One region of the Paenibacillus sp. JNUCC 34 genome, then DNA from elsewhere that is predicted to be linked to it. Evidence: riboswitches for the same ligand, from Rfam matches in the RefSeq annotation. Region 1 holds a riboswitch; each other region holds the start of a gene.
The links. A riboswitch is a leader RNA that binds a small molecule or an ion and turns the genes downstream of it on or off. The one in region 1 is predicted to bind thiamine pyrophosphate.
Positions count from the first base shown of each region.

Region 2: it holds a riboswitch for thiamine pyrophosphate, as region 1 does, so the genes downstream of both, AC2TF5_RS04495 (ECF transporter S component) here and tenA (thiaminase II) in region 1, are expected to answer to the same signal.
Region 3: it holds a riboswitch for thiamine pyrophosphate, as region 1 does, so the genes downstream of both, AC2TF5_RS25310 (ABC transporter substrate-binding protein) here and tenA (thiaminase II) in region 1, are expected to answer to the same signal.
Region 4: it holds a riboswitch for thiamine pyrophosphate, as region 1 does, so the genes downstream of both, AC2TF5_RS09170 (YkoF family thiamine/hydroxymethylpyrimidine-binding protein) here and tenA (thiaminase II) in region 1, are expected to answer to the same signal.

Region 1 is NZ_CM177770.1:4,858,853-4,863,047, forward strand. Features, by position in the region: gene thiD (bifunctional hydroxymethylpyrimidine kinase/phosphomethylpyrimidine kinase) at 1-562, opposite strand, end outside; gene thiM (hydroxyethylthiazole kinase) at 559-1,395, opposite strand; gene tenA (thiaminase II) at 1,457-2,128, opposite strand; TPP riboswitch at 2,271-2,374, opposite strand; gene AC2TF5_RS22730 (hypothetical protein) at 2,623-2,790, opposite strand; gene AC2TF5_RS22735 (helix-turn-helix domain-containing protein) at 2,892-3,149, opposite strand; gene AC2TF5_RS22740 (sigma-70 family RNA polymerase sigma factor) at 3,155-3,709, opposite strand; gene AC2TF5_RS22745 (hypothetical protein) at 4,082-4,195, shown strand, end outside.
Region 2 is NZ_CM177770.1:984,566-988,760, reverse strand. Features, by position in the region: gene AC2TF5_RS04500 (ABC transporter ATP-binding protein) at 1-1,716, opposite strand, end outside; gene AC2TF5_RS04495 (ECF transporter S component) at 1,709-2,338, opposite strand; TPP riboswitch at 2,423-2,537, opposite strand; gene asd (archaetidylserine decarboxylase) at 2,705-3,508, shown strand; gene AC2TF5_RS04485 (SDR family oxidoreductase) at 3,512-4,195, opposite strand, start outside.
Region 3 is NZ_CM177770.1:5,461,544-5,465,738, forward strand. Features, by position in the region: gene AC2TF5_RS25300 (diguanylate cyclase domain-containing protein) at 80-1,597, opposite strand; gene AC2TF5_RS25305 (VOC family protein) at 1,850-2,233, shown strand; TPP riboswitch at 2,323-2,434, shown strand; gene AC2TF5_RS25310 (ABC transporter substrate-binding protein) at 2,538-3,569, shown strand; gene AC2TF5_RS25315 (MTH1187 family thiamine-binding protein) at 3,615-3,908, shown strand; gene AC2TF5_RS25320 (ABC transporter permease) at 3,905-4,195, shown strand, end outside.
Region 4 is NZ_CM177770.1:1,946,331-1,950,525, forward strand. Features, by position in the region: gene AC2TF5_RS09165 (nucleotidyltransferase domain-containing protein) at 96-809, shown strand; gene AC2TF5_RS09170 (YkoF family thiamine/hydroxymethylpyrimidine-binding protein) at 996-1,595, opposite strand; TPP riboswitch at 1,672-1,772, opposite strand; gene AC2TF5_RS09175 (nitroreductase family protein) at 1,937-2,542, opposite strand; gene AC2TF5_RS09180 (ABC transporter permease) at 3,033-3,986, shown strand; gene AC2TF5_RS09185 (iron chelate uptake ABC transporter family permease subunit) at 3,976-4,195, shown strand, end outside.

The DNA.
Region 1 (4,195 bases):
TACCATCCTCGCCCCCATCATGCCCGCCCTTAATCACAACAATCTTCGGTCCAAGCTCACGGATACGCCTTGCGGCTTCCCGGCGGTCCCACATTGACCGGATGCTCATCCCGGACAATACTTCGGCTTCCGGGATATTCGGGGTAACGACCAGTGCCAAGGGCAGCAAATCCTCCTTGAGTGCCTGCACCGCTTCTGTACGCAATAGCTCGGCACCTCCTTTAGCGATCATCACCGGATCGACAACAACTTTCTCCCAGCCAAATTTCCGAATCTGTTCTGCCACGGTGCGGATAATATCTGCACTAAACAACATGCCCGTCTTCAAAGCATCCACCCCAAGGTCTGACCCTACGACTTCAATCTGCTCTGCCGACGCTTCCGGAGGTAGCGGATATACCCCATGAACACCCAGTGTATTCTGCACCGTTATCGCAGTAATAGCCGACATGCCATATACGCCAAGCTCCTGAAACGTCTTAAGGTCCGCTTGGATTCCGGCTCCGCCGCCGCTGTCCGAGCCGGCAATCGTCAACGCTCTGGGAACGTGAGTGCCCGTCATCGTCTCTCACCTGCAGCGGCTGCACCCAATTCGCGAATAACGGAGCGTCCCTCCAATGAGCCCGGGTGTAGCTTGGCGAGCTCATCCAGAAACGCAACCTGGAAGCTTCCGGGTCCGAGATCAGACGTACGCTCCGCTGCTTGCGAAGCCGCCGCACCATAGAAGGCGAGGCCTGCAGTACCTGCCAGCATCAATTCCGGTTCAACCGAAGCAAAAGCACCCAGCACCGAGGTCAGCAGACAGCCTGCTCCGGTCACCTTGGTGAGCAGTACGTCTCCACCGCTTATGATCCGTACTAACACTCCATCGGTAATGACATCCTCCTGTCCGGTGATCACGACCATCGTGTTCAGATTCCGCGCAGCCCGAATCGCTAGATCCACATTACCGCCGTCCGCGCTGTCTCCGGCATCCACGCCTTTGATCTCTCGTTCCTCTCCCACAAGATGGGCGATTTCGGCCGCATTGCCCCGCACGAGTGAGATCTTGACCTCGCTGAGAATTCGCAGAGCCGACTCCGTCCGAAACGTCGTGGCTCCCGCTCCCACCGGATCGAGCAGTACCGGGACGTCGTGAGCATTTGCCGACTGCCCGGCAACAATCATTGCATCCACCAATTCACGGGACAAAGTCCCGATATTCAGCACCAGCGCGCCTGCGATCTTCGCCATATCAGCGACTTCATCAGGCGAATAAGCCATCACCGGAGATGCTCCCAGCGCATAAAGGCCGTTCGCCGTAAAATTGGTCACCACCACATTCGTCATATTATGTACGAGCGGTTTATTTTTCCGCACCTTTTCAAGAAGAACAGAAAGCTCTTGATCCAGCATATTCACATTGATCAGCCTCTCTTATCATTATGGAATCGCAAAAATGTCACACGTCCGAAGTCTACACCTGCAATGGCCACTCTTCCTGCCGGTAAGCCATGTCCCAGAACATATACTCCAGCTGGCAGCTGAGCATGAAGTGTTCAGCCATACGCTCACGCTCGGCAGCCGTTGCTTCTTGCGCCCACGCATCCACACGATTACGGAAATTGGCTGCTGCATCCTCGGCCCGGTTCCCGTAAAAATATATCCACTCATAGAACGGATGGGTCTCATCCGGCTGAACTTCATCCAGCAGTTTCCGGCCGATCTCCAGATACGTCCAAGGACAAGGCAGCAGCACGGCCATGATCTCACCGAGACTGCCTTCATGCGCAACCGTCAGCATATGATGGATATAATGATGCGCGGCCGGAGCGAGAGGGTACCCTTGCATCTCTTCATAAGTTACTCCTGCGACAGCACAGAAATTTTGATGCGGGTGAACTTCGCTGTGGAGTATAAAAGAAATCTGTTCATTAAAATCTGCAATCTCATCCCGTGTTCTACATTTAGAGATCGCGATCCCGTAAATCCGCATATAGGCATTCAAATACTCATAGTCCTGTTTGATATAGTGAATTAGCTGTTCCTTGGACAGATTCCCATCTGCAATACCTCTCACAAAGGGATGCTCATAAATGGCCTGAAAAATGCCGTCCGCCTTCTGACGGAGCTCTTGCGTAAAACTCACTTTCCCCACCTCCAAATAATTGAAGAGCAGGAAGTCCCGTAAGACAGCACCCTCGGAACAACACAAAAAAAGCCGCCCCGAAAGCTGGAGCGGCTTCATCTATATGCCTATGAGTGTGTACGAACACATCGCATTTAAGACCTTATGACCGACTCCACTTTCCTACGCTAGTATGAACTAGATCAGGTTCAAAGGGTCCAAGATATCCTCTTGTCTCAGCCGCTAACGGCTCCCCTAGTGGACTTCCTATTCTATTGAATAATACTGTACAAAGGTTTACGGAATATGTCAAACATCTCCAGAGAACCACATACGAAAAAACTATACAACATCTAAGCAAAAATAAAACCCGAATCACCTCTTACTTAAGCAGGATGAATTCGGGTTATTAATTAAAGCAATTTCAATTGATTGTATATAGGTACAACCCAATCAGGTAATACTCTTTCTTGATGCTTTATGTTGCCACTCTCAGCTTCCAGCACGCTTTGGATTCAATTATCTTTTCCCGAGATATATTCTTTGACCCCATTAGAATACTCCCTTATCATTTTGCCATGTTTATCTTTATAAACGACATATGATCCGTTTGCCTTGGCATCAAGCCTTGCACGTTCCCCCGTCAGCTTAATCAGTTTACCTAAATGGTCATCCCTTATCATAGCTGAAACCTCCGGCTCATTTTCGTTAAAACCTTTCGTTCATAAATAATATCACAAACCGAGTATTTGCAATAATTTCCGTTACCGTTATGCCATTTTTTCTAATCTGTTAAAAGATCAAGCATTTTCACTTCTTCGAAATCCATCAAATCCCAGAATCCAGGAACCGTTTCTAAATCATATTTATAGATTGCTTCTATCATCTTCAGGTTTACTTCTTGTTTTAAATCGTTCCTATCTTGGTTAGAAGTTTGCCACATTGATTTTTGGATCTTCGGGGTATATTTTTGTATTATTGTTTCCATCGCGATTGCATCTTTTTCCTGAGCTTTTTTAATTAAGTCCATTAACGATTCCATATCCTCTACACCTCTCCATTAGTTAAATAGGTCCTTAATTTGTTTAATGCTTTTGTTCTTGTTTTCGAAATAGCTTGCTGTGTAACCCTTTTATTATTCGCAATTTCAGTATCTGATTTATTAAAAACATACGCATCTAACAATACTATTTTCTCTGTTTCTGTAAGTCTTAAGATGGCTTTATGAAGTGGCAAGCTGCTAATAATATCTTCTATCGAAGAGACCTGTGTCTCTTCGATAGAATGATCTTCTGTAACTATGTAGGGGAAAGGACCCTTGGGATCGTTCTCTGGAAATAAAACAGACCTATTCCTTTCTTTCCTTTGCTTTTTGTCATAATCTATCGATGTAAAATGGATTAGTGAGCACATATAAGCTGTGAACCTGAGCTCAATAAAATATTTCTTGAATGCCTCGTCTACCTTTTTCTTATTTGCATGTGTTGGTTCATTAAGATAGTTAGTTAGCAACTCCATGTGGTTTTGATTCTTTAGGAATTCGATTATAATAGGCTGTTTAGATAAGTTCCTTATTATCTGGTTATATATTTTGGAATTCATAAGCGCCCCCCCATGCTGGCTCCATATTTATATATAGAGAGATCTTACGACATCATTTAACAACCTATTTTCAAAAAATATAGGATCATATGTTCTTATTTTATCAGTAAGTTATTGGATTTTAAATCAAAAAGTACCGAAACAAAAAACTGTGTAATAATCATTCAATCTAAAGTTTGAAACAAAACAAAAAAGACTATCCATGAAATTAGCTCATGAGATAGTCTTTTATTATTTATTTACTAATTACGTTTTTTTTGATTCGTTAATTGAGAAAGAATAAATAAAACAAAGCAAGTTAGTGGTTGTGGAAAAATAATGTGACCCTTCCTTATATGTAGAAATACTTTAGGAAGGAGTTGAGAACGTTGTATGCAAGTAACAGATGTAATCTCGCTTATAACTAATGTTGGATTTCCTGTCACGCTTTGTTTTATTTTGATTCGTTATGTTTTAGAAACCATTGGCGAAAAAATGGACAAGTTA
Region 2 (4,195 bases), 2.2 Mb from region 1:
ACCGTTTTCATCGAAAGGATCTCCCTTCAATCTGGAAGAAGCCTGCTGCGAAAAAATCTTCCCCTTCTGGACTTCCCATATATGAGTTGCCGCATTTTGGGCAATTTGCATCTCATGGGTTACCATCAGAATGGCTGTACCTGCTTGGCGCAGCTCTTCGCACATTTCCAGGATGGAGAACGTATTCCGTGCATCCTGTCCGAACGTTGGCTCATCCAGCAGCAGGATCTCTGGTTCTCGTGCCATTGCGGTCGCCACGCTTAGCCTTCGCTTTTGACCGGTCGACAGCTGATAAGGATGACGCTGCTCTAGCCCATTAAGCCCAAACCGCTTCAGGGTGTCACGCGCAGCCAGTACTGCCTCTTCGGACGGTATTCCGTCTACGAGAAGAGAATAGGCCACTTCATCCAGGACACGTTCTGTGACGAATTGAAGCTCTGGATTTTGGAAGACAAAGCCGATTCGCCGCAGCATTGCTTGACGGAGTTTGCGTTCCTTTCTCTTTTTCCCTGTCGGAACAAGATCTCCGCCAAGACGGTATTCCCCTTCCGCCCTAAGCAGTCCCATCAGACCGAGCAGAAGCGAGCTTTTGCCTGCTCCGTTCGGCCCGATAACGGCTGCGAATTCGCCCGGATAAACCGTAGCTTTATCAACTGCCACAACCGACTGCCCTTTGCGGAGCACCGTGAAATTGCTCAGTTCAAGTATCGGGTCCTGATTCACTACCCCCACATGGAATTGTTCCTGTTCTCCACCATGCCATCCCATCATTCGGCTTGTATTACCGCCACTCGCGTTTGGGGATAACTCTCCTAAATGGGCAGCACTGACATCACACAACATACCCTCTGCGTCTACACCTTTACGTAATTCCCCTGCTCTTACCCTATCCGAGGTTAACAGTCGGAAGGTTTCCGCCCCGGCTGGAGATCCAGCATAATCGTCCCATACCCCCGGATACCAGATGCCGTATTCCGTTATCTCCTTTTGAAACGCGGTAAACACAACTTCGGGACTTCCCTCGCCCAGAATTACTCCATCCGGGCCAAACAGCACCACCCGGTCCACATAAGCTGCCATTTCTTCAATCCGGTGTTCCACAATAATCAGCGTCCGTCCATCTGAGACGGACTTCACTGCCTCCCAAATCTGTTCTCGCCCCTCCGGATCCAGCAGCGCTGAAGGCTCATCCAGAAACAGTACCTCCGGCTGAAGGAGCAGTGCGGACGCGAGTGCAAGGCGCTGTTTCATCCCCTGAGAGAGATGGCTGATCGGTATATGTAAATTTTCTAATCGCAAGCCAACGGAACTTAACACTTCCTGCATCCGGCCTGTCATCTCTTCTTGTGGCACAGAAAGGTTTTCGAGCACAAAGGCCAGTTCTTCATCTACATACGGCATGCAAAACTGGGTGTCCGGATCTTGGAACACATACGCCCAAGAAGACGGAATCCGCTGATTCGAGCATTTCATTGGCACCTCTATCGCATGGGGTATCATCCCGCTGAGTACCTGAAGCAGTGTAGATTTACCGCATCCGCTCGGTCCGAGCAGAAGTACCTTTTCCCCTTTTTGGGCAGCAAAAGACAAATCTTTAAACAGCAGCCGGTCTTCACCCGGAAATTTCAGCCGCAACCCTTCCACATATAATGAATGGGATGGCACTATTCCTTCGCCAGCACTCGCTGAATGCTGATCACCTGGGTTCTCACACATGGCGCGGATCGTCCAAAGCTTCATAATCTTTGGCTGAAGCAGGCCGAAGCAGTGAGGTTACACCCGTCCGCTCTAATGCCTTGGCCAAAGCGAACATCAGAAGTCCTGCAATTAACGCACCGCTCGCAACACGCATGCTGTACTTGGCAACAAACATCCACCACACATAATTGTCTGTATAAGCTAAATAGAAATCCATCACCATCGATCCGATCGCAGACGCAGCACCGGCCAATGCAACAGTCCAGGCAGCATGTTTCCGGTAACGGAAGGCGGCAAACACCAGTTCCGCTCCCAGACCCTGTATGATACCGTACAGCAGCAGATTCAATCCCCAGCCGCTTCCGAACAGTACTTCAACATGCGAAGCTGCAAGCTCTGCAATTAATGCTACCCCTGGCTTGCGAATCAACAGAAAAGCAAGCGGAGCTGCTGCAAACCACATGCCATACATCATCTCATCCGCCTCAAAAAATAACGGCTTAAACAAGCTGTATACCGAACCCCAGAAGTGGTATATCACACCTAGAACAAGCGAGACCAGAACCGTAACGAGAATATCACTAAGCCGCAGTCCCCTTCTAACATTTCCATTCTTTTTTGCTTCAACACCAGATTGCATCACAGCTTCTCCTCCTACCCCAAATTAAATTAACAAACACGGCAAAAAACCGTCTGGAAAATATGCGCAGACGGAAAATAGGCCCTATCAGGGTCGGATATTCTCTACGCTGGCATTACCCAGTTCAGATTAACGGTCAGCAGCGGGATCAACATCTGCAGTCTCAGCCTGATTCACTCAAGCCCCCGTATTCCCTATTCGGTTTTAAGCTGACTTTAAAATACACCACTCCTTCCTGAATTTGCAAGCCCCTATTTTTCAAAATCCCCTTTTTATTGCTTTAGGCCCTATTCTATGTCAATATAATGCAGAGTGCGCATATATCCAAAAACGCTATTTGTTAATGCAAGCACAAAGGAGAATTACATGGCTAAACAATTACTGAAGCTGATGACAGAACTCTCCTCCCGAAAGTGGGTATCCCGCATCATGGGTAGCTTTTCCCACAGCAGATGGAGCCGTTATCTCATACCAACTTTTATTCGAATATACAAAATTCCCGCCCATGAGGCTGAAAAAGAAATACATGAATACCGTTCGCTAAACGAATTTTTTTCCCGCCGTTTAAAAATGGGCATGCGCGAAATCGATGAAACAGCGGGCGCAATGACCAGCCCAGTCGACGCCCTCATCACAGGCATGGGACCCATCAAAGCGGGAACCATTCTGAACGTAAAGGGCCAGGATTATACCGTCGACGAACTACTGAACCATTCTCCACGGATGGGGAACTATCTTAATGGCTATGTGTTCGTACTTTACTTAAGTCCTACTGACTACCACCGGATTCATTCTCCGGTAACAGGTAAGAAAGCGGAAAGCGAGCATCTCCGGGGCAAGGTGTATCCGGTAAACGATTTTGCGCTGACCAATATCCGAAATGTGCTCAGCCGCAACGAAAGACTCATAACATATATCAGACATGAACACGGTGAAGTGTCCGTTGTTAAGGTTGGCGCTATGAATGTCAGCAGTATTCGTTATACCGACGAGAAGGCGAATGAATGGCGCAACGGCGATGACCTTGCCTACTTTGAATTCGGCTCTACCGTCGTCCTGCTGACGGAGAACGGAACCTTCACACCTCGTGGTGATCTAAAGCTCGGGGATAAGGTCAAGATGGGAGAACTCCTCGGCCTACTTCACAAGCCGTCAGCCAAGAACTCCTGAATTTCAGCACTTCCTGCTCAGCGTCTTCAACACGATGCGCTGGAACATCCGGTAAGGCAGCAGCAGCTTGGCTGTAAATGTCATACGTGTGCCCTTCGGTAGCCGATATCTGAATCGGGGAGATTTCATCCGTGCGATTTCCCCCACCAGATGGGCCACCTCTCGAGGGTCGCCGCTGCTTTCGGCGGTTGCTTTTGAGAAATTCAGCACATCATCCAGCATAGCCCTATAAGGAGATCCCTCTTGTGCACTAATATCGCTAAAACCTTTACTCCATATGGGTGTACCATACGCACCAGGTTCGATCAGCACTACATCGATTCCTAGCGGCTGAAGCTCCAGCGAGAGGCATTCACCAAATCCTTCTACAGCGAACTTTGAGGAGGCATATGGTCCATAACCCGGAAATCCAACTACTCCGCTAATACTACTCATAAAAATGATTCTGCCTTTTCCTGTTTTGCGTATAAGCGGGAGAGCGGCTTGTGTCACAGATACGGTTCCGAAAAAATTCACATCCATCTGTTTCCTCCATGCTTCAAGCGGTACTTCTTCTACAAATCCGCCAACGGCCTCACCCGCATTGTTCACAAGTAGATCCAAACGCCCCCATAACTTCTCAATTTCAAGTACAGCGTTCTTTACCAATTCCGGCTCACATATATCCAGCGTGACCACATGAATCCG
Region 3 (4,195 bases), 600 kb from region 1:
TCCTCCTCAGCAAGCTCACTCACTATCTATACTTCTTATCGGCATATAGCTTACAAAATCTTTGCAATTTTTAACATTTTTATGATGAAACTGTAGGTGGAGATTGGGCATATAATTGCCAGTCTTCTCCACTTTCCTTAGCTGCATACATCGCAGAATCAGCTCGTCCGATCAACTCCTGATCATTCGCGGCATGATCCGGATATACCGCAAGTCCAATGCTAGCCCCCGTCTGGATCTCGACTCCCTCCAGCTCATAGGGCTTGCTCAACAGCGCGCTAATCTGGTCAGCTAGTTCCTCCAATTCTTTATCGTCCACGGCAGGATAGACCATAACGGTAAATTCGTCCCCGCCCAGACGGGAAACAATCATTCGTTCGCTGTCCAAGGAACACAATCTTCGGGCTACCATTTGGATAAGCAGATCACCGGTCCGGTGACCGTAGCTGTCATTCACGGATTTAAACTGGTTCAGGTCCATATACAGCAGACCCAGCCTACTCCCATTTTGGTCAGCATCCTCTATGCCCTCCATCAGACGGGCATTGAAATAACGACGGTTGTACAAGCCTGTGAGATCATCATGATGAGCCAGATACTCACTTTGCTTCAAGCTGTCATGCAGACGCTCCATCAGCCGGTCATTTTCCAATTGGATGAGCACCTGACGAACCAGAATAAACAGTACGCTAAGCGACAAGCCTGTAAACAGTCCGCTCCATCCCTCGAATCGCTCCGAGATTAGATAAAAAAGCCACCCAAGAACACCGTACGGCAGCAGATACTTTACCAAAAATGTCCCGACTGCTGACTGCTTGTCCTCCACGATGTCCTTTTCCCGCATTCCAGAAACCGAACGTACGCCCGCCATTCCGATAAGGAACACAGCCGTTGTCCAGAGCAGATCCAAATAAGGGTTCGGAACAGCCCCCACCAAATCGACAGTAACTAAATAAAATAGGTTACCGATTACAAAAGCTAAGCCACCAAAACAAAGATACACTGCAACCATGGCCTGAACTTGCTTGGCATTAGCATACAAGACAAGTGTGAAAAATATCAGTATAATGCCGCACACTGGATACATCAGGTTTACCCAGAGCGAGGTCCCTTCTCCTTCTAGGAGGTAACCCTGCAGTTGAGGCTTCAAGAGATATTCCCAACTTACCGTAATAAAGACGATAAATATAATAACGATATCAAACATAAACCGCAGACCTCTAAGCAGTCCTTGTTCTTGTCCGAACAAATAAACTAGCCCTGTGGTAAACAGCACCATCTCCATGGTCCAGAGCCAATCCGCGGCGCTCAGTTCAGCCAGATATTCTCCCTTAGTCCATATCGGATATGCCCATATGAACTGGGCTAGTCCTTCACAGATCAGTCCCAGCATGACCAGCATCCAAAAAATCCGCAGCGATCCCATATGCCGCAAGGCAACTAAAGCGAGGTATCCTGAAGCCGCCAGCGGCGCGATAACCGTTAGCACCCTCTGAACAGCTACGGCTTCCGGAGCCCAAAGCACAATCATAAATTGAACAAACAAATATATGACCGCCAGCCTCAGCGGTGTCATTCGTGCTATATTCCAGTTCATAAGCGTTCCCCCTGTAAAAGGTTAGCTTGTGTAGACATAATGTATGTAGTAGGCCTAAAGAATTATAATATCCATCTATTCAATGATACTTTTTACCCATCGGGAAGTAAAGAATAGAACGCAAAAGTGTAAGATTTGAACCCACCTGTGGAAGATCTTCTCCCTTTTAGTATCCCCACTTGACAACTGGGAATTAAATGCTATGATTCTTTTAATTTCTTAAACTTTCATTATTAAAGGAGTGCCTGGAGAATGACACAGAGACGACTGGATCATGTAGGTATTGTGGTACGGGACCTGGATAAGACGCTTGCATTTTATACGGAGGTTGTCGGACTTGAGCTGAAAGGACGGCTTACACATACGAACGGAGTCATAGAGCTGGCATTCCTCGGCTTTCACGGTGCAGATGAGACCGAAGTCGAGCTTATTCAAGGGTACAGCGATTCCCTTCCGGCTGAAGGGACGGTCCATCACTTTGCTGTAAGCACAGACAACATTGAAGAAGAATACGCCCGGGTAAAAGCTCTGAATGTACCGCATTTAGATGAAGAAATCGTTACTCTGCCAAACGGGCATCGCTACTTCTTTATTCACGGCCCCGAAGGGGAGAACATTGAATTTTTCCAGCGCTGAGGATATCCATAGCTTTCAGACCTTCACTGGACAGATGTTGAAGGCCGGACTATAATACACGTAGTTAATCATAAATTATGTGAACAACTTCATAAGAATCGGGGTGCTGGAATTGGCCGGCTGAGATTGTATACCTTAAATATACTGACCCTTATACCTGATCTGGGTAATGCCAGCGTAGGAATGTGTATCTAGCGGTCTCTTTATACCGCTATCAACCTTTGCGCTCGTATGCGTCCCGAATATCGGGACGCTTTTTTTGTGATTAGGTATGTAGAAGTAAGTGTTCAGAAGGAGAGAGAACATGGTACGGAATAAAAGATGGATGTCCTTGGTCATAATCTGCACGGTGCTGCTTGTTGTTGCCGGATGCGGAAACAAAGAAAAACCGAACAATGAAGGAGCTAGTGATTCGAACAAACCTGCTGCTGAGCTGCGAGACGTTCAGGTTATGCTGGACTGGTCGGCAAACACGAACCATACAGGGCTTTACGCTGCAAAAGATCTTGGATATTACGAGGAGGAAGGGCTCAACGTCAAGATCATACAGCCCGGTGCTGGCGGCAGTGATGCTCTGGTCGCCTCAGGCAAAGCTGACTTCGGTGTCAGCTACCAAGAAAGTGTCACTCTGGCACGGACTCAAGGCGTGCCGCTCGTTTCGATTGCAGCTGTGATCCAGCATAATACGTCCGGATTTGCCGCTCCGGTTGACCGAAGTATTAAAAAAGCAGGCGATTTTGAAGGTAAAGCTTACGGCGGTTGGGGTTCCCCTGTAGAAGAGGCTGTGATGAAATCGATCATGGAGAAAGATAACGCCGACGTAAGCAAGGTAAAAATGATTAATATGGGAGATGCGGATTTTTTCACTGCCGTGAAGCGCGATATTGATTTTGCCTGGATCTTTTACGCTTGGACCGGTATTGAAGCCGAGCTTCGCGGAGAGAAACTGGATATGATTTATGTGAAAGACTATTCAGAAGCGCTGGATTATTATACACCTGTACTGGTAACGAGCGAGAAAATGATCAATGAAGATCCGGAACTGGTCAAAGCGTTCATGCGCGCCACGGCTAAAGGCTATGACTACGCCATTAAACAGCCGGAAGAAGCTGCAGCACTCCTCTCCAAGGCGGTACCTGAGCTGGACAAGGATCTGGTTCTGGCTAGCCAGAAGTGGCTCAGCCCGCTTTACCAAGACGATGCTCAACGCTGGGGAGAACAGAAAGAAAGCGTGTGGAAGGGTTATGCTGAATGGATGTTTGAACGTAAATTGCTGGATAAGCCGCTCGAGGCAGGCAGCACGTTCACGAACGATTTTTTACCAGATAGCCCGTAAATCGCAGAACAATAGATCCGATATAACGAAAGGATGGAATGGACCATGGCAAGTACACTGCTCAGCATTCAAGTGATTCCCAAGACACCCGACGGCCGGGACAGCATACCTTATGTAGACGTAGCGATCAAGGTCATTCAGGAATCCGGTGTCAAATATCAGGTGAACGCGCTGGAAACGACACTGGAAGGAGAACTGCCAGAGCTGCTGAAGATTGTGAATGATATGCACGAGGCACTTTTCAAGGCTGGCTGTCCGAGCGTCATATCCCAAGTGAAAATAGCGCAGAATCCCGAAGGAATCAGCATGGATCGGCTGACTGAGAAATACCGTCCATGAGGATTTGGTGGAATCGTCTATGGCCGCCCGTTGTGGCGGTCCTCTTCTTTTTAACAGTGTGGCAGCTGGCTGTCTCCTGGTTCGATGTGGAAGCCTGGATCCTGCCTCCGCCTTCGGACATCGCCCGAGAAGCCGCTGCCGGAGCCGAAGACCTGCTCGGACATACGCTTGCCACCCTGCAGCTGACACTGATTGGCTTCGCCATCGGAACGGCTGTCGGTTTGATCATCGCGCTGCTGCTTCATCTGGTCCCTTGGATGAAAACCGCGCTGTATCCGCTTCTCGTT
Region 4 (4,195 bases), 2.9 Mb from region 1:
GTCTATTTACCATATGTTTAAGGTACCTTTGGGGTTTTAGTTGAATTTAATAATTTGAGCCCGTTTTTCTCGGCTGAGGAGGTATTTATCAAACAATGGGGGAACGTATCGTGAAAACTGAGCCGTTCGAGGTAGCCAAACAACTGATATTTCGGGACTATCCGAATTGCTTGATAGCTGTATTGGGAGGAAGTGCAGGCAGAGGAGAGCACAACGAACAATCTGATCTCGATATTGTGCTTATAGATGACAGTGTGGAAGACTTCAATCGAAAAACGATTGAATCATTTGGCTGGGTCGTGGAACTGTTCTTCTTAACAACATCAGGATACCGGGAGCAGTTTGATGCAGGTGTAATGGCCGGAAATCCAACTCTGCAGCGTATACTCGCAGAAGGAAGAGTATTAACTTCTCGCCCGGAAGGGGAGAAGATTCGGGAAGAAGCACAAAGTGATCTGGATTATGGCCCGTTGCCCTATACTTCATTTGATATTGATGTAGCCCGTTATGCTGTAACCGAATTTATGATGGACTTAAAAGGCTCAGACAAACGTGTAGAAATGTGGTTTATCGCTCAAAAACTGACCACGCTATTATGCGAGTTTATTCTTAGAGTGAATCAACAGTGGACGGGTGAGGGAAAGACATTATACCGATTGTTGTCGGAATTTAATTTCAGCATCGCAGCGGATTTGGAGGAGGCGCTCGAGAGGTTGTATCTTTACGATGATCGGGAAGCCATAATCGAATTAGTGCCAAGACTCCTTGAGCCCTATGGAGGAACTCATTTAATCGGATATGAAGAATAAACAAAGGTAAGGGGCTCTTGCCGTTACTGAATCGCTCCCATCTCAATACATTAATATTGTGATTAAATCACACGAGTGGTTATCGTCCTTACTGCATGGTATAAGCAACTAAGTAAAACAAAAGAAATAAGGCTCGGCCAGCAATCAGGCCGAGCTCATCTTTGTTTTGTGTGATATAATCATGTGCTAGATTTCTTTTGGTGAAGGGCTATTGGCCGATACCACGGCTGTCATAACCAGATGGCTTCGGTCAGTTTGAATCGCATGCATAAAGGCATCTTCGAGTGTGTCGAACACTCTTGATAATGTACCGTCCAGCCGGCTGGCATAGTGAATGCCTTGTGTCAGAGTCCCTTTTGATTTAGCACGTTCAACCTCTTGATATATGATGTCCATATAATTATCTGTGCCAAGTGGATAGAGCGAGAAATGACAGGCAGTTTCAATATTAGCTGAACCCGCAAGGCCTTCGTTCATACGTGTATCATCTTCCGACATATACACATCACCTTTGCTGTCGCCTGGACATCCGATTGAGAATGTTCCATTAAATACGGTATGTACGCCAGTGGCCGCTGAATGTGCGAATATTGCACGGGTTACGTCAAATACATGTTCGGCTCTGCCTCTAATGCAAGTACATAAATCATCGGTATACATCCATACCTTGTCCGTGTTTACGGACGCCAATGCTTCTGTAATGACCTGAACGAACCTGTCAGTCATCGGAAATACAGAGAAACGGCAGCCTACAATTCGGCTGGTCCCGCATGCTGGATTACTCATACATAATAACCTCCTAATAAGATATAAAAAAAACTGCACCCTGTGAAGGAGTGCAGTTTTATGCTTATAGCAAAATAAACATAAAGCTCCACTTCCCCACGCTAGTATGACCTAGATCGGGTAGTAAGGGTTGACGAACAATTCGTCTCTCAGCACAAGGCACCCCTAGTTCAGCTTGAAAATAATTCATTAAGTTGAGTGAAAACGAACTTCAGTGAATTGATGATAAAATTGTTATAGCGATATTGTACTCCCCGTGATCGGGATATATCAATAAGTATAAGATACTATATAAAAGAAAGAAAGCACCGACTATCATCGGTGCTTTCTTGAATAGGTTCTTATTTAAACAGCTTTACGCGATCTTCAAGAGGTTTGAATTCCTTCTCGTGAGGCTCAGCTGTAGGGTTGCCGAAAGGCATTTGAGCTATAAGCTTCCAGCTTTCAGGCAGGTTCCATTCATTTTTTACCTTCTCATCGATCAGTGGGTTATAGTGCTGCAAGGAAGCACCAAGACCTTCTGTTTCAAGTGCCGTCCATACTACAAACTGAAGCATACCGGAAGACTGCTGAGACCAGATTGGGAAGTTATCCGCATAAGCAGCGAAGTTTTCTTGTAGGCCTGAAATTACATTGTTGTCTTCAAAGAAGAGGACAGTACCATAACCTCCACGAAAAGCAGCCATTTTTTGAGCTGTGGGAGCAAACTGCTCCTCACTTCCGCCTACCACTTCTTTAAGAATACCTTCTGTCATGTTCCACAGCTTATCGTGTTGTTCTCCTAAAAGTACAACCACACGGGCGCTTTGGGAGTTAAAAGAAGACGGAGTATGTTTTACAGCCTCATTTACGATTTCATGGATACGTTCATCCGAAATAACGGAATCTTTGCTGATTGCATAGTGGGAGCGGCGATTCTTAAGAGCAGTGCTGAAATCTGTTGACATAATATAAAATCCTCCTAAAATTATCATTTTTGCATTTTCACCTGATATAAGCATTTCCTTGATATACCTGTGATTATGCATCTTGGTTTCTAATACTTCGATCAATCATACATTCATATGGAGTTCTCACAACGTCTATCAACTTACGTTTTGTAAGAAATGATTGATACGTAAGTATCTTAGTATAATATAGAACACCTTGTCAAGATTTTATTAATCACTTTTTTTGAAGTTTAAACAAATAATTGAACCAGGGCGATTTAAACAAGTGATCTTATCATGAAAGAAACTTAATATTATGAACAAACGATGAACAAATGTGCTAATAATTAAAAGTATAATTGAGTTTGATTCTCAATTATACTTGTCGGGTTGAGAATGTGATGATATAATTCACTTTAGATCGCAAATGATAATCAATCTCATTGAGAGTGATATCGACATCCAGCCGGATCATACCGGAACTGCATCCCGCATAGAAGGAAGAGATATGAAGAAAAGATACTTGATCGCAGCAGTTGTGGTGTTATCCATTACTTCTTTATTCATAGGAGTGAAGGATATTTCACCGCTTGACCTGTTCCGCATGACGGAGCAACAACAGCATATTATGCTAGTCAGTCGTATACCGAGGCTTATCAGTCTAATTCTGGCGGGAGTCAGTATGAGTATTTGCGGTTTGATCATGCAGCAGCTCAGCCGGAACAAATTCGTATCTCCAACAACGGCAGGGACTATGGATTCCGCAAGGCTGGGCATTCTGGTAGCGATGCTGGTATTCTCAACTACGGGTCCTCTGATTAAGATGCTGGTTGCATTCTTGTTTGCATTTGCAGGTACGATGATCTTTATGAAGATCCTCGACAAGATCAAATTCAAGGATGCGGTATTTATCCCGTTGGTTGGATTGATGTTCGGGAATATTATCAGCTCGGTCGCTACATTCTTTGCTTATAAATATGACCTTATTCAGAACATGTCTGCTTGGTTGCAGGGTGACTTCTCGATGATCATTAAAGGGCAGTACGAGTTGATGTACATAAGTGTTCCTCTGGTCATTCTGGCTTACTTATTCGCTAATAAGTTTACTGTGGCCGGCATGGGAGAGGAGTTCGCAACGAATCTGGGGCTTCGTTACCGGAGAGTTGTGAACATCGGCTTGATCATTGTGGCTCTGGTGACAGCTTCAGTAGTTCTGACTGTAGGTATGATACCTTTTCTGGGGTTGATAATACCAAACATCGTGAGTCTTTACTTGGGGGATCATTTGAAAAAAAGCCTTTCGCATACCGCACTACTCGGGGCCGCATTTGTTCTCTTCTGCGACATCATCGGTCGAATTATCATTTATCCCTATGAAATTCCGATCAGCTTAACCGTGGGTGTAATCGGAAGCGGCATATTCATTTACTTACTGATGAGGAGAAAGGCATATGACATATAAAGCCAAAACCGGTCTGCTGGCCGCGGTGGCACTCATCCTGATAGGCCTCTTCTTGTTCATTGATCTTGGAGGTAACTGGGACTACGCGCTGCCGAGAAGAATCAAGAAGGTGTTGGCGATTGTTCTAACAGGCGGCTCAATTGCGCTGTCTACCACGGTGTTTCAAACGGTTACCAATAATCGGATTTTGACGCCAAGTGTCATGGGGT